Regions from separate parts of the Vibrio diabolicus genome, predicted to be linked through region 1. Evidence: riboswitches for the same ligand, from Rfam matches in the RefSeq annotation. Region 1 holds a riboswitch; the other holds the start of a gene.

Region 1 (8,128 bases):
GGAGCGACGTCTGTCGTCAGTGGACCAAGGGTGTAGAACGGAGCTTCATGGCAGTGCTCTAGCTGCTCTTCCATGTTCTCTTTGATCATGTGCATTGGAACATGGCCAGGACCTTCGATAATCACCTGTACGTCGTATTCCCACGCAACCTTAGTCAACTCACCAAGAGTACGAAGCTCCGCAAATTGCGCTTCGTCATTAGCATCGGCAACCGAACCAGGGCGCAGACCATCACCGAGAGAAAGTGCCACATCATACTTGGCACAGATTTCACAGATCTCTCGGAAGTGGGTGTATAAGAAGCTTTCTTGGTGATGCGCTAAACACCATTTCGCGATGATAGAACCACCACGAGAGACGATGCCAGTAACACGCTTTGCAGTCATTGGCACATAGCGAAGTAGTAAACCGGCATGGATAGTGAAGTAATCAACGCCCTGCTCTGCTTGCTCAATCAGAGTATCGCGCATCACTTCCCAGTTAAGGTTTTCGGCAACTCCATTCACTTTTTCCAGCGCTTGATACATAGGTACGGTACCGATCGGAACCGGGCTGTTACGCAGAATCCACTCGCGAGTTTCGTGGATGTTACGTCCAGTAGAGAGATCCATAACGGTATCCCCACCCCAGCGTGTCGCCCAAACGAGCTTCTCAACTTCTTCCTCAATCGAAGACGTCACCGATGAGTTACCGATATTGGCGTTCACTTTGACCAAAAAGTTACGTCCAATGATCATTGGTTCGGATTCTGGGTGGTTGATATTAGAAGGGATAATCGCGCGACCTTCGGCAACTTCTTTGCGAACAAACTCGGCGGTAATGTCTTTTGGAAGATTAGCTCCAAAGCTTTGACCAGGATGCTGTTGATTCAGCACATCATCACGGTACTTGGCACGACCCATGTTTTCACGCAGCGCGATGAATTCCATTTCTGGGGTGATAATACCTTTGCGAGCATAGTGCAGTTGAGTGACGCATTGCCCATCTTTGGCACGTCGAATACGTGGTAGATTACCGTAACGAAGATCGTCTAGTGTTTCGTCTTCTAAGCGTTCTTTGGTGTACACCGAGCTTACTTCATCGAGTAACTCTGTGTCACCTCGCTCTTCAATCCAGCTTTCTCTTAGCTTTGGTAAGCCGCTATAAAGGTCAATATCGTAGTTCGGATCAGTATAAACACCTGACGTATCGTAGACTCGGACGGCTTCATTCGGCTCGAAAATAGGCGCTTCTTTTGTGCCACCAATCAGACTATCTGCTAGCGCTATTTCACGCATAGGTACACGAACATCTGGACGTGAACCTTCTACATATACTTTTGTGGAATTTGGGTACGGCTGTACCGAGAGTGTTTCAATAAACTGTTTTGCTTCCAGTCTCGCTTGTTTGCGACTCGACATAGCATTTTTCCTTGCTTTGTTATACTAGATAAAAAGTAATTGGATAAAAATGCTTGGCGGATAGATGCGACAAGAGGAGTCAAATTAAGGCTAAATAAAGCTTAAGTAATTTGCCTATAACAACATTCGACTATTTGATAGGTCAACCAGAAAGAACTCCGGTATAAATATCTTCTCTTGTTCCCTTCGCAGATTCTAATCTGATCAGGTTCAACGGATCCCGAATTAACGGTCTCAGCCTTATGGCACTCCGACAAGTGATATCAGTATATAAAAACGGCCTGGTTAAACCAAGCCGACCTGTTTAATTTTTAACTACTTTGCTAGCTGCGCATCAATAATTGGAAACCGATCCACGCAGCAGAGATGCTCAGCACCACATTTAATAAAATATTTAACCCCATCTTAAGAAACGCACCTTGCTGCATAAGTAAAACATTATCCATAGAAAAGGTGGAAAACGTCGTCAGTGCCCCTAAAAAGCCCAAACCAATCACTTGTCGCCAAGGTTCTGTTGCCAACAGTTCATTGTCGAACGCAGCAATCAACAAGCCCATGATAAATGAACCAACCACATTAACAGTTAGCGTACCGTATGGAAAACCACGCCCCAATAAAATGACACACAGTTCAGATATCAAGTAACGAGAACACGCACCGAAAGCACCACCTAGTGCAATAAAACCAAGAATGGAAAACTGCCCCATAATTCCCCCAACACTATTGATGACGATATTGTAACCAAAACTAAAGCAATATTGATGGTGAAATTTTAGAATTCGACAACGTATTGCATTTAAAACACGCTGAGATTAAAAAAGTTACAGGAGTCACTTTACTTCAATATACCCCATCAAACCGGTTTTCATGTGCTCAATAACATGGCAGTGATACATCCAACGTCCAGGGTTATTAGCAACAAAGGCAGCTTTGGCACTGCCATTTTTTCCAAGTAAAACCGTATCGGTATGGAACGGTTCGTCGAGTTTCTTCCCATCTAACTCAAGAACAGTAAATGTATGCCCATGAAGATGAATAGGATGATGATATTGAGTAACGTTCTTCAAATTGAAGATATAGGTTTTTCCAAGCTCCAATGTTGAAAGTGGCGCAGGGATATTATCTATGCTCATTCCCTCCCAAGCCCGTTTGTTCATCAGCCAGAATTTAGGTATCGCTTTGCCCGATTTATCGACGGGAGTGATCGCCCCCTCCCATTCAAACACATAATCGATTTGCTTCGCATTTTCCAAATCAAGATCAGGCACAGGGTTGAGAGGCAATAAAGGCAGTTTCTTGTTGCTTGGCAGGTCAGACTCAACAACTTCAAACTCACACAAAGAGAATGGGAAGCGCCCTTTCATTTGACGCACATAAACACGCTCTCCAGCCTTCGGAGCAATCAATCCGATATCCAATCTCATTCCCGGACCAATTTTGTGTTGAGTGAGCCTATAAGGCGTTTTAACTGGATTGCCATCGATGGCAATAACCCAAGCCTCTGTGCCTTCAATCGCGATCGGATAGGTAATGGTGTTATCGACATTAGCAATTCTTAATCGCGTAGTCGCGTTCTGCTTCAGCGTATAAACAGGCTCATGAATACCATTGACGCTACTCCACTCTCCTGGCGTTCCCATACGTGCACTCAAGCGCGGCACCATTAGATTCTTCCACTGTCCTTGCTTGTCTAAATGCCAATGCTTGAGGACGACTTCATGCTCTTCATCAAACTGAACAGGCTCAGCCTCTTCAACAATTATTAGCCCAACCAACCCCATACCAAGCTGCTTAACACTGTTCATGTGTGGGTGATACCAAAACGTACCTGCATCTGGCGGGGTAAACTCATACGTAAAAGTCTCTCCGGGCATTATAGGAGCCTGGCTTAAAAACGGAACTCCATCCATTTCAATAGGAATCCTCAAGCCATGCCAATGAATCGTCGTCGGCTCTGATAGCTTATTGATGAAGTTGATTGTTACCTTTTCCCCTTGTCGGCAACGAATTATCGGTGCAGGTATACGCCCATTAAAAGCTAATACCTCAGTATTGAAACCGGGCACTAGTTCAGCCGTAGAAGGCTCTGCAGTGATATCGTATATATACTGCCCCTGCTTATTAGTACTCCTAGATAGAGAACATGCAGGTAGAACAGTAAGCGCGGAGATCGCTAAGGATGATTGAAGGAAGCGTCGACGAGATATATCCATACATAGTTACCCATTAATCCAGATCGGTTAAGTGTAACTAAATATAAATAATGATTCTCATTTATTGCTAACATTTCGGAGCACTTGGTTATAACGACTAGTCTAATAGGTTGGTGAGTTAATAAATACTTACAAAGAGCAGCAGGCAGCAGAAAGGCATATAGGTGGGATGCAAGCAGATACAAAAAAGGCTCTGACCTAAGTCAGAGCCTCGATATATGGCAGGGGTGGAGAGATTCGAACTCCCAACACGCGGATTTGGAATCCGCTGCTCTGCCAATTGGAGCTACACCCCTGTAGAATTCTTATATTCTAGATTTGACAAAACCTCGCATGGGCGAGGTTGTCGATATTAAGTGGCGGAGTGGACGGGACTCGAACCCGCGACCCCCGGCGTGACAGGCCGGTATTCTAACCAACTGAACTACCACTCCGCAGTGGTATCACTCGCTTGTAATCAGCAAGTGTCCATAATTTAAAGCCTGGCGATGTCCTACTCTCACATGGGGAAGCCCCACACTACCATCGGCGCTATTTCGTTTCACTTCTGAGTTCGGCATGGAAGTCAGGTGGGTCCAAAACGCTATGGTCGCCAAGCAAATTCTTTAATTCGGAAAGCTGTTTTCGTTCTTACACATTCAATGTTCTTTCATTGAGTCCATCAAAACCCCTTGGGTGTTGTATGGTTAAGCCTCACGGGCAATTAGTACAGGTTAGCTCAACGCCTCACAACGCTTACACACCCTGCCTATCAACGTCGTAGTCTACGACAACCCTTTAGGATACTTAAAGTATCAGGGAGAACTCATCTCAAGGCTCGCTTCCCGCTTAGATGCTTTCAGCGGTTATCGATCCCGAACTTAGCTACCGGGCAATGCGTCTGGCGACACAACCCGAACACCAGAGGTTCGTCCACTCCGGTCCTCTCGTACTAGGAGCAGCCCCTTTCAATTCTCCAACGCCCACGGCAGATAGGGACCGAACTGTCTCACGACGTTCTAAACCCAGCTCGCGTACCACTTTAAATGGCGAACAGCCATACCCTTGGGACCGACTTCAGCCCCAGGATGTGATGAGCCGACATCGAGGTGCCAAACACCGCCGTCGATATGAACTCTTGGGCGGTATCAGCCTGTTATCCCCGGAGTACCTTTTATCCGTTGAGCGATGGCCCTTCCATTCAGAACCACCGGATCACTATGACCTGCTTTCGCACCTGCTCGAATTGTCATTCTCGCAGTCAAGCGGGCTTATGCCATTGCACTAACCTCACGATGTCCAACCGTGATTAGCCCACCTTCGTGCTCCTCCGTTACGCTTTGGGAGGAGACCGCCCCAGTCAAACTACCCACCAGGCACTGTCCGCAACCCCGATAAGGGGCCAACGTTAGAACATCAACACTACAAGGGTGGTATTTCAAGGACGGCTCCACCGATACTGGCGTACCGGTTTCAAAGCCTCCCACCTATCCTACACATGTAGGGTCAATGTTCAGTGCCAAGCTGTAGTAAAGGTTCACGGGGTCTTTCCGTCTAGCCGCGGGTACACTGCATCTTCACAGCGATTTCAATTTCACTGAGTCTCGGGTGGAGACAGCGTGGCCATCATTACGCCATTCGTGCAGGTCGGAACTTACCCGACAAGGAATTTCGCTACCTTAGGACCGTTATAGTTACGGCCGCCGTTTACCGGGGCTTCGATCAAGAGCTTCGACCGAAGTCTAACCCCATCAATTAACCTTCCGGCACCGGGCAGGCGTCACACCGTATACGTCATCTTGCGATTTTGCACAGTGCTGTGTTTTTAATAAACAGTTGCAGCCACCTGGTATCTGCGACTCTCAATAGCTCCATCCGCGAGGGACTTCACCGTCGAGAGCGTACCTTCTCCCGAAGTTACGGTACCATTTTGCCTAGTTCCTTCACCCGAGTTCTCTCAAGCGCCTTGGTATTCTCTACCCGACCACCTGTGTCGGTTTGGGGTACGATTCCTTACAATCTGAAGCTTAGAGGCTTTTCCTGGAAGCATGGCATCAATGACTTCACATCCGTAGATGCTCGACGTCGTGTCTCAGCCTTAAAGAGAGCCGGATTTACCTAACTCTCAAGCCTACGCACTTGAACCTGGACAACCGTCGCCAGGCCCACCTAGCCTTCTCCGTCCCCCCATCGCAATTGTAAGAAGTACGGGAATATTAACCCGTTTCCCATCGACTACGCCTTTCGGCCTCGCCTTAGGGGTCGACTTACCCTGCCCCGATTAACGTTGGACAGGAACCCTTGGTCTTCCGGCGAGGAGGTTTTTCACCCCCTTTATCGTTACTCATGTCAGCATTCGCACTTCTGATACGTCCAGCATGCGTTACCACACACCTTCAACCGCTTACAGAACGCTCCCCTACCCAATGCACTAAAGTGCATTGCCGCAGCTTCGGTTTACTACTTAGCCCCGTTACATCTTCCGCGCAGGCCGACTCGACCAGTGAGCTATTACGCTTTCTTTAAATGATGGCTGCTTCTAAGCCAACATCCTGGCTGTCTGAGCCTTCCCACATCGTTTCCCACTTAGTAGTAATTTGGGACCTTAGCTGGCGGTCTGGGTTGTTTCCCTCTCCACGACGGACGTTAGCACCCGCCGTGTGTCTCCCGGATAGTACTTACTGGTATTCGGAGTTTGCAAAGGGTTGGTAAGTCGGGATGACCCCCTAGCCTTAACAGTGCTCTACCCCCAGTAGTATTCGTCCGAGGCGCTACCTAAATAGCTTTCGGGGAGAACCAGCTATCTCCAGGTTTGATTGGCCTTTCACCCCTAGCCACAAGTCATCCGCTAATTTTTCAACATTAGTCGGTTCGGTCCTCCAGTTGATGTTACTCAACCTTCAACCTGCCCATGGCTAGATCACCTGGTTTCGGGTCTATATCCAGAGACTGAACGCCCAGTTAAGACTCGGTTTCCCTACGGCTCCCCTAGATGGTTAACCTTGCCACTGAATATAAGTCGCTGACCCATTATACAAAAGGTACGCAGTCACAGGACAAAGCCTGCTCCTACTGCTTGTACGTACACGGTTTCAGGTTCTATTTCACTCCCCTCACAGGGGTTCTTTTCGCCTTTCCCTCACGGTACTGGTTCACTATCGGTCAGTCAGTAGTATTTAGCCTTGGAGGATGGTCCCCCCATATTCAGACAGGATATCACGTGTCCCGCCCTACTCGATTTCACTGAATATGCGTCGTCAGTTACGGGGCTATCACCCTGTATCGCCAAGCTTTCCAGCTTGTTCACCTAACGCCTATAAAGCTTAAGGGCTAGTCCAATTTCGCTCGCCGCTACTTTCGGAATCTCGGTTGATTTCTTTTCCTCGGGGTACTTAGATGTTTCAGTTCCCCCGGTTCGCCTCGTTATGCTATGTATTCACATAACGATACTTACTTATGTAAGTGGGTTTCCCCATTCGGAAATCCCAGACTCAAGTGGCTTTTACTGCCTAATCTGGGCTTATCGCAAGTTAATACGTCCTTCATCGCCTCTGACTGCCAAGGCATCCACCGTGTACGCTTAGTCACTTAACCATACAACCCGAAGGAGTTTCGAGTTGATGTTCAAATCACCAAAGTTGTCTCTCATTATTTGAATGAGCGAGAGACATATCGATTTTGCCGGACTCAAATTCCAAGAACACTTGAATGTGTTATTAGTTGTATTCATAAATGAATACTTTGAGAACTTTACAAACAACAATAAATTGTTGTTTTGTCAGCTTTCCAAATTGTTAAAGAGCTAATCACTTCTAATGAAGTAACCATTTTTAAAAGCACTCATTGAATGCGCTTAAAGATGGTGGGCGATACCGGGCTCGAACCAGTGACCCCCTGCTTGTAAGGCAGGTGCTCTCCCAACTGAGCTAATCGCCCATTGTTTCAAAATATGGTGGAGCTATGCGGGATCGAACCGCAGACCTCCTGCGTGCAAGGCAGGCGCTCTCCCAGCTGAGCTATAGCCCCATATTTTGAGTTTTAATTCCTAATGGAAGGAATGGTGGGTCGTGCAGGATTCGAACCTGCGACCAATTGATTAAAAGTCAACTGCTCTACCAACTGAGCTAACGACCCAATGGTATCCCGTAGGGGAGTCGAACCCCTGTTACCGCCGTGAAAGGGCGGTGTCCTAGGCCTCTAGACGAACGGGACACTAAGTTGAACATCTTGGGAGATGTTCTATCTCTTAAACTTCATAAACCGTATCAATCTGTGTGAACACTCATCGCAATAATCATCGTATAAGGAGGTGATCCAGCGCCAGGTTCCCCTAGCGCTACCTTGTTACGACTTCACCCCAGTCATGAACCACAAAGTGGTAAGCGTCCCCCCGAAGGTTAAACTACCTACTTCTTTTGCAGCCCACTCCCATGGTGTGACGGGCGGTGTGTACAAGGCCCGGGAACGTATTCACCGTGGCATTCTGATCCACGATTACTAGCGATTCCGACTTCATGGAGTCGAGTTGCAGACTCC
Region 2 (8,128 bases), 380 kb from region 1:
ATCGTACTCTTTCGAGATTTTGGAGTGTGGAACCGCAAACACTTTTGCGTCTTCACCTGACTCATCCGTCATCTTCAAAACGCCAACAGGACGGCAGCGAATCACTGAACCTGGCATGAGTGGGTATGGTGTTGGTACCAGTACGTCGACTGGGTCGCCATCAAGAGACAGCGTATTGTTCACGTAGCCATAGTTACATGGGTAGAACATCGGTGCAGACATGAAACGGTCGACAAATACCGCACCAGAGTCTTTATCTACTTCGTACTTGATTGGATCTGCATTTGCAGGAATTTCGATCACGACATAGATATCTTCAGGCAGCGACTTGCCTGCTGGCACATGGTTTAAGCTCATTAGAATATTCCTTTTCATTAACGATGAGTCACACAGAAGCGGCTTCATCTGATGATAAATTCGCGTTTCACTTTAGCGACAAAAACGCGGCAGGTAAACACCTGCCGCGTTGGACAAAGGTCTGAAATTATTCTTCGTCGCGGTGCAGTTCAAGGAACTCTTCAACTTTGCGAACCATGTTCTTAGAACCAACAAAGAAAGGCACACGTTGGTGCAATTCGGTTGGTTTGATATCCATGATGCGATTGACGCCGTCTGATGCAATACCGCCCGCTTGCTCAATTAAGAACGCCATTGGGTTACATTCATAAAGCAGACGCAGTTTGCCCTGTGGATGGCTTTGCGTACTAGGGTAAAGGTAGATACCACCTTTCAGTAAGTTGCGGTGGAAATCAGCAACCAATGAGCCAATGTAGCGCGAAGTGTATGGACGACCGTCTTCTGGCACATTCTCTTGGCAGTACTTGATGTACTTCTTCACCCCTTGAGGGAAGCGAATGTAGTTACCTTCGTTGATCGAATAAATCTTGCCTTCTTCTGGAATCATCATGTTTTCATGAGAAAGGCAGAAGCTGCCGATAGATGGGTCGTAAGTAAAGCCGTTTACGCCGTTACCCGTGGTGTAAACCAACATGGTTGATGAACCGTAAATCACGTAACCAGCGGCAACTTGCTTATGACCAGGCTGAAGGAAATCTTCTTCTGTCGCTGGCGTGCCAATAGGTGAAACACGGCGATAAATAGAGAAGATAGTACCGACAGAGACGTTCACATCGATGTTAGAAGAACCATCAAGTGGGTCCATCAGTACCACATATTTGGCGTTTTGGTTGAGCTCTTTGTTGAAAGCAACCGCTTCGTCTTCTTCCTCACTGGCAACGCCACACACTTGGTCACGAGCTTCAAGCGCGGCTTTGAACTTATCGTTCGCGTAAACATCGAGCTTTTGCTGGTCTTCACCTTGGACATTTTCCGTGCCTACAGCACCAGTGATATCACCGAGACCCGCTGCGTTGATTTCGCGGTTAACGATTTTTGCAGCTAAACGAATGGAGGCTAAAAGGGATGATAGATCACCGCTAGCGTGGGGGAAATCCGCTTGTTTTTCGACAATGAACTCGCCTAGGGTGCGCAGTCCTGACATGGTTAATCCTTACATTTTCATTTCATTGGGGGTAGTGCGCAAGTGAGCATCTCTTTATGGATGTTAAACGATTGCGCTGGATGTAAGTTTAAGTCGCAGATCTTTTTAATGGTAATGAAGTAACTGTTTGAGATCTCAATTTATTTGTAGACTTGTTTGAGGGATTCATCAGTAAGCAAGAGGTTGTACAGTCTGTGTTCAACCTTGTCATATTTGTGAAAGGGACTGCAAGAAGAAGGCTAAAGTCTCTCGCTTTTCTGGTTGTGATCGCGATAATGAAAGCATTAAAGAACGCATTACAAGGTTTAGTTTATGCACATTCATATCTTGGGTATCTGTGGCACATTTATGGGCGGCGCTGCGATTTTAGCGCGCCAATTAGGGCATAAAGTCACTGGTTCTGATGCCAACGTTTACCCACCGATGAGCACGTTGCTTGAGTCTCAAGGTATTGAAATTATTGAAGGCTTCGACCCGTCTCAACTCGACCCTCAACCAGACCTTGTGGTGATCGGTAATGCCATGAGCCGCGGTAACCCATGTGTTGAACATGTGCTCAATACCAACATGCGCTACACCTCTGGTCCGCAGTGGCTCAACGAGTTTTTGCTGCACGATCGCTGGGTATTGGCGGTATCGGGTACACACGGTAAAACGACCACGTCGAGCATGCTGGCTTGGATACTCGAAGACTGCGGTTATCAACCTGGTTTCCTAGTTGGTGGAGTTCTTGGTAACTTTGGAGTCTCTGCTCGTTTGGGCGAAAGCATGTTTTTTGTCGTTGAAGCGGACGAATATGACAGTGCTTTTTTCGATAAGCGTTCTAAGTTTGTGCACTACCATCCTCGAACCTTAATCATGAACAACCTTGAGTTTGATCATGCTGACATCTTCGATGATCTAGAGGCGATCAAGCGCCAATTCCATCATTTAGTGCGAACGGTTCCCGGCAATGGCTTAATCTTAGCTCCGAAGCAAGACCAAGCTTTGGCGGATGTATTAGAGCGTGGTTGCTGGACAGAAAAGCAGTTTTCAGGTGTTGATGGCGACTGGCAAGCGCACAAATTAGTGGTCGATGGCTCAAAATTTGAAGTTGCTCTGCAAGGCGAGAAGGTCGGTACCGTCGAATGGGATTTGGTGGGTGATCATAACGTTGATAATGCACTGATGGCGATTGCCGCGGCGCGACACGTTGGCGTAACGCCGGAGCTTGCGTGTCAGGCTCTGGGCCGTTTCATTAACACCAAGCGCCGTCTTGAGTTAAAAGGTGAAGAGCAAGGTGTGACGGTTTACGATGATTTTGCGCATCACCCAACGGCAATTGAACTCACCGTCGGTGGTTTGCGTAACAAGGTAGGCGAAAAACGCATTCTTGCCGTGTTGGAACCTCGTTCTGCCACTATGAAGCGCGGCGTGCACAAAAACACACTCGCGGATTCGCTACACAGCGCAGATGAAGTGTTCTTATTCCAACCAGACAACATCGAATGGTCGGTGCAAGATATCGCGGAACAATGTCAGCAACCTGCTTTTGTTGACGCTGACATCGATAACTTTGTAGCGAAAATCGTTGAACGTGCGCAGCCAGGTGACCAAATCCTCGTGATGAGTAATGGTGGCTTTGGCGGTATTCACGGCAAGATCCTCGAGCAACTTAAACAAAAAGCCTGATTTTATGCAAAACAAACAGCAGCAAGCAGAAAAAGCCATCACTTTAGCGTTAACTGGAGCATCTGGTGCACCTTATGGTCTGCGCCTTTTAGAATGTTTGGTCGCGGCGGATTATCATGTCTACGTTCTGATCTCTTCGGCGGCTCGTGTCGTGATGGCAACCGAACACAATCTTAAGTTGCCAAGTGGCCCAGAAGCCGCAAAGCAAGCGCTGGTGGAACATCTCAACTGTGATCCAAATAACATCACCGTTTGCGGTAAAGACGATTGGTTCTCGCCGGTTGCGTCTGGTTCTGCAGCGCCCAAACAAATGGTGGTTTGCCCATGCTCTGCGGGAAGCGTTGCGGCCATAGCACACGGTATGTCGGACAACTTGATCGAACGGGCCGCTGATGTAGTAATGAAAGAGCGCGGGCAGCTGTTGCTCGTGGTTCGCGAAACACCATTCTCAACGCTGCATCTGGAGAACATGCACAAACTGTCGCAAATGGGCGTGACCATCATGCCAGCGGCTCCGGGCTTCTATCATCAGCCGAAGAGCATTGAAGACTTAGTGGATTTTATGGTGGCGAGAATTCTCGACCACTTAGGTATTGAGCAAGGTTTAGTGCCTCGTTGGGGTTATGACCAGCGTTCGTGAGCTGATTGTGTAACCACTCAAATACCTTTACAATCCATCCAACTCATCGGGGAGCAAACCCATTTAGCATTGAGTCAATCAATGCATTTGGGCGCTGAGACCTAAGTTCTTAACTAGGGACCCGTATTACCTGAACCAGATAATGCTGGCGTAGGAATTGAGTCTGGATATTGGAAGTCCTTAATAGCCGCCTCAACCCTGTGCCGCTCAACTTATTTCTCTGAAATACTCATGGAGAGCGAGCAGTGAAAACCACTTCAAGTCTGATTGCCTTAGCTGCAATTACCTCTACTTCAGCGTTTGCTGCTGAAAACCCATTAACTATTTATACCTACGATTCTTTTGCCGCAGATTGGGGGCCGGGTCCTAAAATCGAGCAAGCTTTTGAAGCAAAATGTGGCTGTGACGTTAACTTCGTGGCGTTGGACGATGGTGTGTCGATCCTGAATCGTCTTCGTCTTGAAGGCGGTAATAGCAAAGCCGACATCGTGTTAGGTCTGGATAACAACCTGATGGCAGAAGCAAAGAAAACCGGTCTGCTTACCGAGCACAATGTGGATACGGCCAACACAGTGTTACCAAATGGTTGGAGCGACACGACGTTTGTACCGTACGATTACGGCTACTTCGCATTTGTGTACAACACAGAGAAACTGGCTAATCCGCCGAAAAGCATGAAAGAGCTGGTGGAAACGCGCGATGATTTGAAAGTGATTTATCAAGATCCGCGTACGTCAACGCCGGGCCAAGGCTTGATGCTGTGGATGAAATCCATCTATGGAGACGATGTGACGCAAGCGTGGCAGAAGCTAGCGAGCAAAACCGTAACGGTCACGAAAGGTTGGTCAGAAGCGTATTCCATGTTCCTTAACGGCGAGTCGGACTTAGTGCTTTCTTACACTACGTCACCTGCGTACCACTTAATTGCGGAAAACGATTCAAAGTTTGCGACGGCGAATTTTGCTGAAGGTCACTACATGCAAGTTGAAGTCGCCGCTAAAGTGAAAGGGGCAAAAAATTCAGAACTTGCTGATCAATTTATGAATTTCATTTTAAGTGATGAGTTCCAGTCAGCGATGCCAACGGGTAACTGGATGTACCCTGTTACTGACGTTGAGTTACCTGAAGGTTTTGAAACCTTGAGCGTTCCAAACAAGTCGTTGAGCTTTAGTGCTGATGAAGTGGCAAAAATGCGTAAGTCTTGGATTCGCGAATGGCAAAGCGCACTGACGTTTTAGCTGACGTTCCACCCCTCATCTGAATGAGATAGGTTTTACCTTTGAATTCTGTTCCAAAAATAGGTTTAGGGGTCGCGATGATCATCGCGACCTTTGTTGTTTCTGCCCTAGGTGCTTTGATTGTTCAAGCCCCTTCACTTGATGTGTCTGTGGTATGGGACGACCCGTATTATCAACATGTCACCAAGTTCAGCTTCTACCAAGCTTTTCTTTCCACATTGCTCAGTGTTGGCTTTGCCATTCCAGTTGCGCACGCGCTTTCACGTCGCCAATTTTGGGGTAAGTCATTACTGCTTAAGCTGTTTGCATCGACGCTAGTTTTGCCTGTTTTGGTTGGTGTTTTCGGGCTGTTAGCGATTTATGGCAACAGCGGTTTGTTAGCGCAGTGGCTACAGAGTTTCGATAGCAAACTGCCATTTTCTATTTACGGTTTGAACGGCATTTTACTCGCCCATGTGTTCTTTAATTTACCTTACGCGGCGCGCTTGCTGTTGCAAGCATTAGAATCTATTCCTGCCGAGCAACATAAGCTGTGTGCGCATTTAGGTATGAACCATTGGAATAAGTTTCGTTGGGTGGAATGGCCGCGTTTAAGACAGCAACTTCCCCACGTTTGTGGTTTGGTATTTATGCTGTGCTTCACCAGTTTCGCCACTGTAATGGCATTGGGGGGCGGGCCAAAATCTACCACCATTGAATTGGCCATTTACCAAGCGATTAAGTTTGATTTTGATTTACAAGCTGGGGCGTTATTGGCGCTGTGGCAGATGCTGTTATGTGGACTGCTTGCCATTGGAGTGCAGAAGTTAACAAAGCCTGTTTCTATCAGTGCTGGCAGCACATCGGTACAGCAATATTTAACGAAGGATCATGGGTGGTCAAAAGCTTGGGATAGCTTTTGGATCATAGGTGCCTTTTTACTGGTGATACCACCGTTATTGATGGTGTTACTGAGTGGCATCAACCAACAAGTTTGGACGGTTTTAACCGATGAACGTTTTTGGTCTGCGTTATCTAACTCACTCAAAGTGGCAGGGTTAGCCAGTGCGCTTGCGGTCGCTGCGGGCGTGTCTATATTGTTGACCAGTCGCCGTTGGCGATTGCAGTACAAAAATACGCGAGCCGATCAGATTGAGCTAATCGGCACCATTATTTTGGTGACGCCGGGTTTGGTGATTAGCACCGGATTATTCTTGCTGTTGCGATCATTTACCGATGTTTTTAGCTTGGCGTTTTTTGTTGTGATTTTGGTAAATGGTTTGATGGCTTTGCCTTACGTGATCAAAACGCTGGCACAGCCAATACTGCACATCGAGCAGCAATACCAGTATCTGTGTGCCAGCTTAGGCATGCGTGGCTGGCAACGCTTTAAAGTGGTGGAGTGGCAGGCGCTGCGCAAGCCATTCGCACATGCGTTTGCGATCAGCTTTATGTTTGCGATTGGCGATTTAAGTGCTATCGCGTTGTTTGGCGGGCAAGAGTTCCGCACTTTGCCTCTGTATTTGTTCCAGTTACTTGGCAGCTATCAGATGGACGCGGCTGCGGTGGTATCGGTGACCTTGTTGTTGTTGAGTGTGGGCTGTTTTGCCTTGATTGAGAAAGTATTGAAAACGAAGGAGAGAGCGTAATGTTAGTGTTGGATGATGTGCAGTACACCTACCAACGTGAGCTGTTTCGTTTTGACTTAACGATTGAGCAAGGTCAGATTGTGTCGCTGATGGGACCAAGTGGGGCTGGAAAATCGACGTTGCTGGCGTTGGTGGCTGGGTTTATCCATCCTGACCAAGGTGACATTCGGGTTGATCGTGAGTCGATTGTGCACAAAGAGCCCTATCAGCGTCCTTTCTCCATGCTGTTCCAAGAGCATAACTTGTTTTCTCACTTGTCGGTGCGTGACAACATTGGCTTAGGTTTACACCCAGGGCTAAAGCTCACGGTAGACCAAAAACGTCAGGTTGAACAAGCTGCGCAGCAAGTTGGCGTTGCAGAGTACCTCGACCGTTTGCCTGAGCACCTTTCTGGTGGGCAGCGTCAACGTGTTGCCTTAGCACGTTGTTTTGTTCAGCCTCATCCCATGTGGCTGTTGGATGAGCCTTTCTCGGCGCTTGATCCGGTTTTACGTGAAGAGATGCTGAGCTTGGTAAAAAAACTGGCGGCAGAGCGGGGAATAACCGTATTGATGGTCACGCACCATTTAAGCGATGCCAAAGCCATTGCCAGCCACTTTGTGTTTGTGGCTGATGGCAAAGTGGAAGCGGCGGATAGTATGTCTGCATTGAGTGAACAGCATGCTAGTGAGAAGCTTGCGGCATTTATCCGAGCCGCACGCTAATGCTCAATGGTGGCGGGATTATGCTTCACCGCAACACAAACCATGTCGAGGACCAAATTCAAACTGAGATCTTAGGCTCATGATATGGTCAATCATCGCTTGTACTCGTCGCGTTCGGTTTGCGCCAGGACGATAGACTAAATAAATGGGCATTGGTACCGTGTGCCATTGAGGTAAAACTCTGACTAAGGAGCCATTTTCCAGCTCTTGCGTCATGTTTTGCATAGGTAAGTTAGCGATTCCCAATCCTTTGAGCGCGCCTTTTAATACCGCTTCTACGGTGGTGCTAGAGAAGTTACTGCTTACCGAGACGTTGACCGTGCTGTCCTGCGAAATCAACGTCCAAGGGCCTATCTCTGAAACATACTGATATCTCAAACAGTTGTGTGTTGTCAGATCTTCTGGCGTTTTAGGTACGCCACACTCAGCTAAATACTCAGGACTGGCGGCCAATACTCGGGTGGTGTAGCCCAATTTTTTAGCAATCAGTCGATCATCGACGATCTGGCCGACTCGAATTGCCATATCAAAACCGTGTGAAAACAGATCAACAAAATCGTTCGATGCTTCTAACGCAATTTGTACTTTTGGCCATTGTTTTAAAAATGGTAAAAAGATGTGCTCAGCCATATACGCGTCCAAGGCTGGTGGCGCAGCAATGCGAAGCCGACCTTGGATCTGCTGTTCCATTTCCTGAACGTCTTGACCAATCGAGTGAAATTCCTCAACTAAGCTTGCAGCACGCT

Evidence for each region. A riboswitch is a leader RNA that binds a small molecule or an ion and turns the genes downstream of it on or off. The one in region 1 is predicted to bind thiamine pyrophosphate.
Region 2: linked by a shared signal. The riboswitch ahead of thiB (thiamine ABC transporter substrate binding subunit) and the one ahead of thiC (phosphomethylpyrimidine synthase ThiC) in region 1 are both predicted to bind thiamine pyrophosphate.

The regions. Positions count from the first base shown of each region.
Region 1 covers NZ_CP042451.1:59,242-67,369, reverse strand. Annotated here, with positions in the region: gene thiC (phosphomethylpyrimidine synthase ThiC) at 1-1,400, opposite strand, end outside; TPP riboswitch at 1,565-1,663, opposite strand; gene crcB (fluoride efflux transporter CrcB) at 1,724-2,107, opposite strand; gene FR741_RS00350 (multicopper oxidase family protein) at 2,231-3,613, opposite strand; tRNA gene FR741_RS00345 (tRNA-Trp) at 3,833-3,909, opposite strand; tRNA gene FR741_RS00340 (tRNA-Asp) at 3,971-4,047, opposite strand; rRNA gene rrf (5S ribosomal RNA) at 4,094-4,210, opposite strand; rRNA gene FR741_RS00330 (23S ribosomal RNA) at 4,296-7,186, opposite strand; tRNA gene FR741_RS00325 (tRNA-Val) at 7,453-7,528, opposite strand; tRNA gene FR741_RS00320 (tRNA-Ala) at 7,543-7,618, opposite strand; tRNA gene FR741_RS00315 (tRNA-Lys) at 7,651-7,726, opposite strand; tRNA gene FR741_RS00310 (tRNA-Glu) at 7,729-7,804, opposite strand; rRNA gene FR741_RS00305 (16S ribosomal RNA) at 7,895-8,128, opposite strand, start outside.
Region 2 covers NZ_CP042451.1:2,933,145-2,941,272, reverse strand. Annotated here, with positions in the region: gene ppa (inorganic diphosphatase) at 1-357, opposite strand, end outside; gene fbp (class 1 fructose-bisphosphatase) at 485-1,501, opposite strand; gene mpl (UDP-N-acetylmuramate:L-alanyl-gamma-D-glutamyl-meso-diaminopimelate ligase) at 1,814-3,172, shown strand; gene FR741_RS13810 (flavin prenyltransferase UbiX) at 3,177-3,812, shown strand; TPP riboswitch at 3,850-3,986, shown strand; gene thiB (thiamine ABC transporter substrate binding subunit) at 4,058-5,050, shown strand; gene thiP (thiamine/thiamine pyrophosphate ABC transporter permease ThiP) at 5,092-6,678, shown strand; gene thiQ (thiamine ABC transporter ATP-binding protein) at 6,678-7,382, shown strand; gene FR741_RS13790 (LysR family transcriptional regulator) at 7,401-8,128, opposite strand, start outside.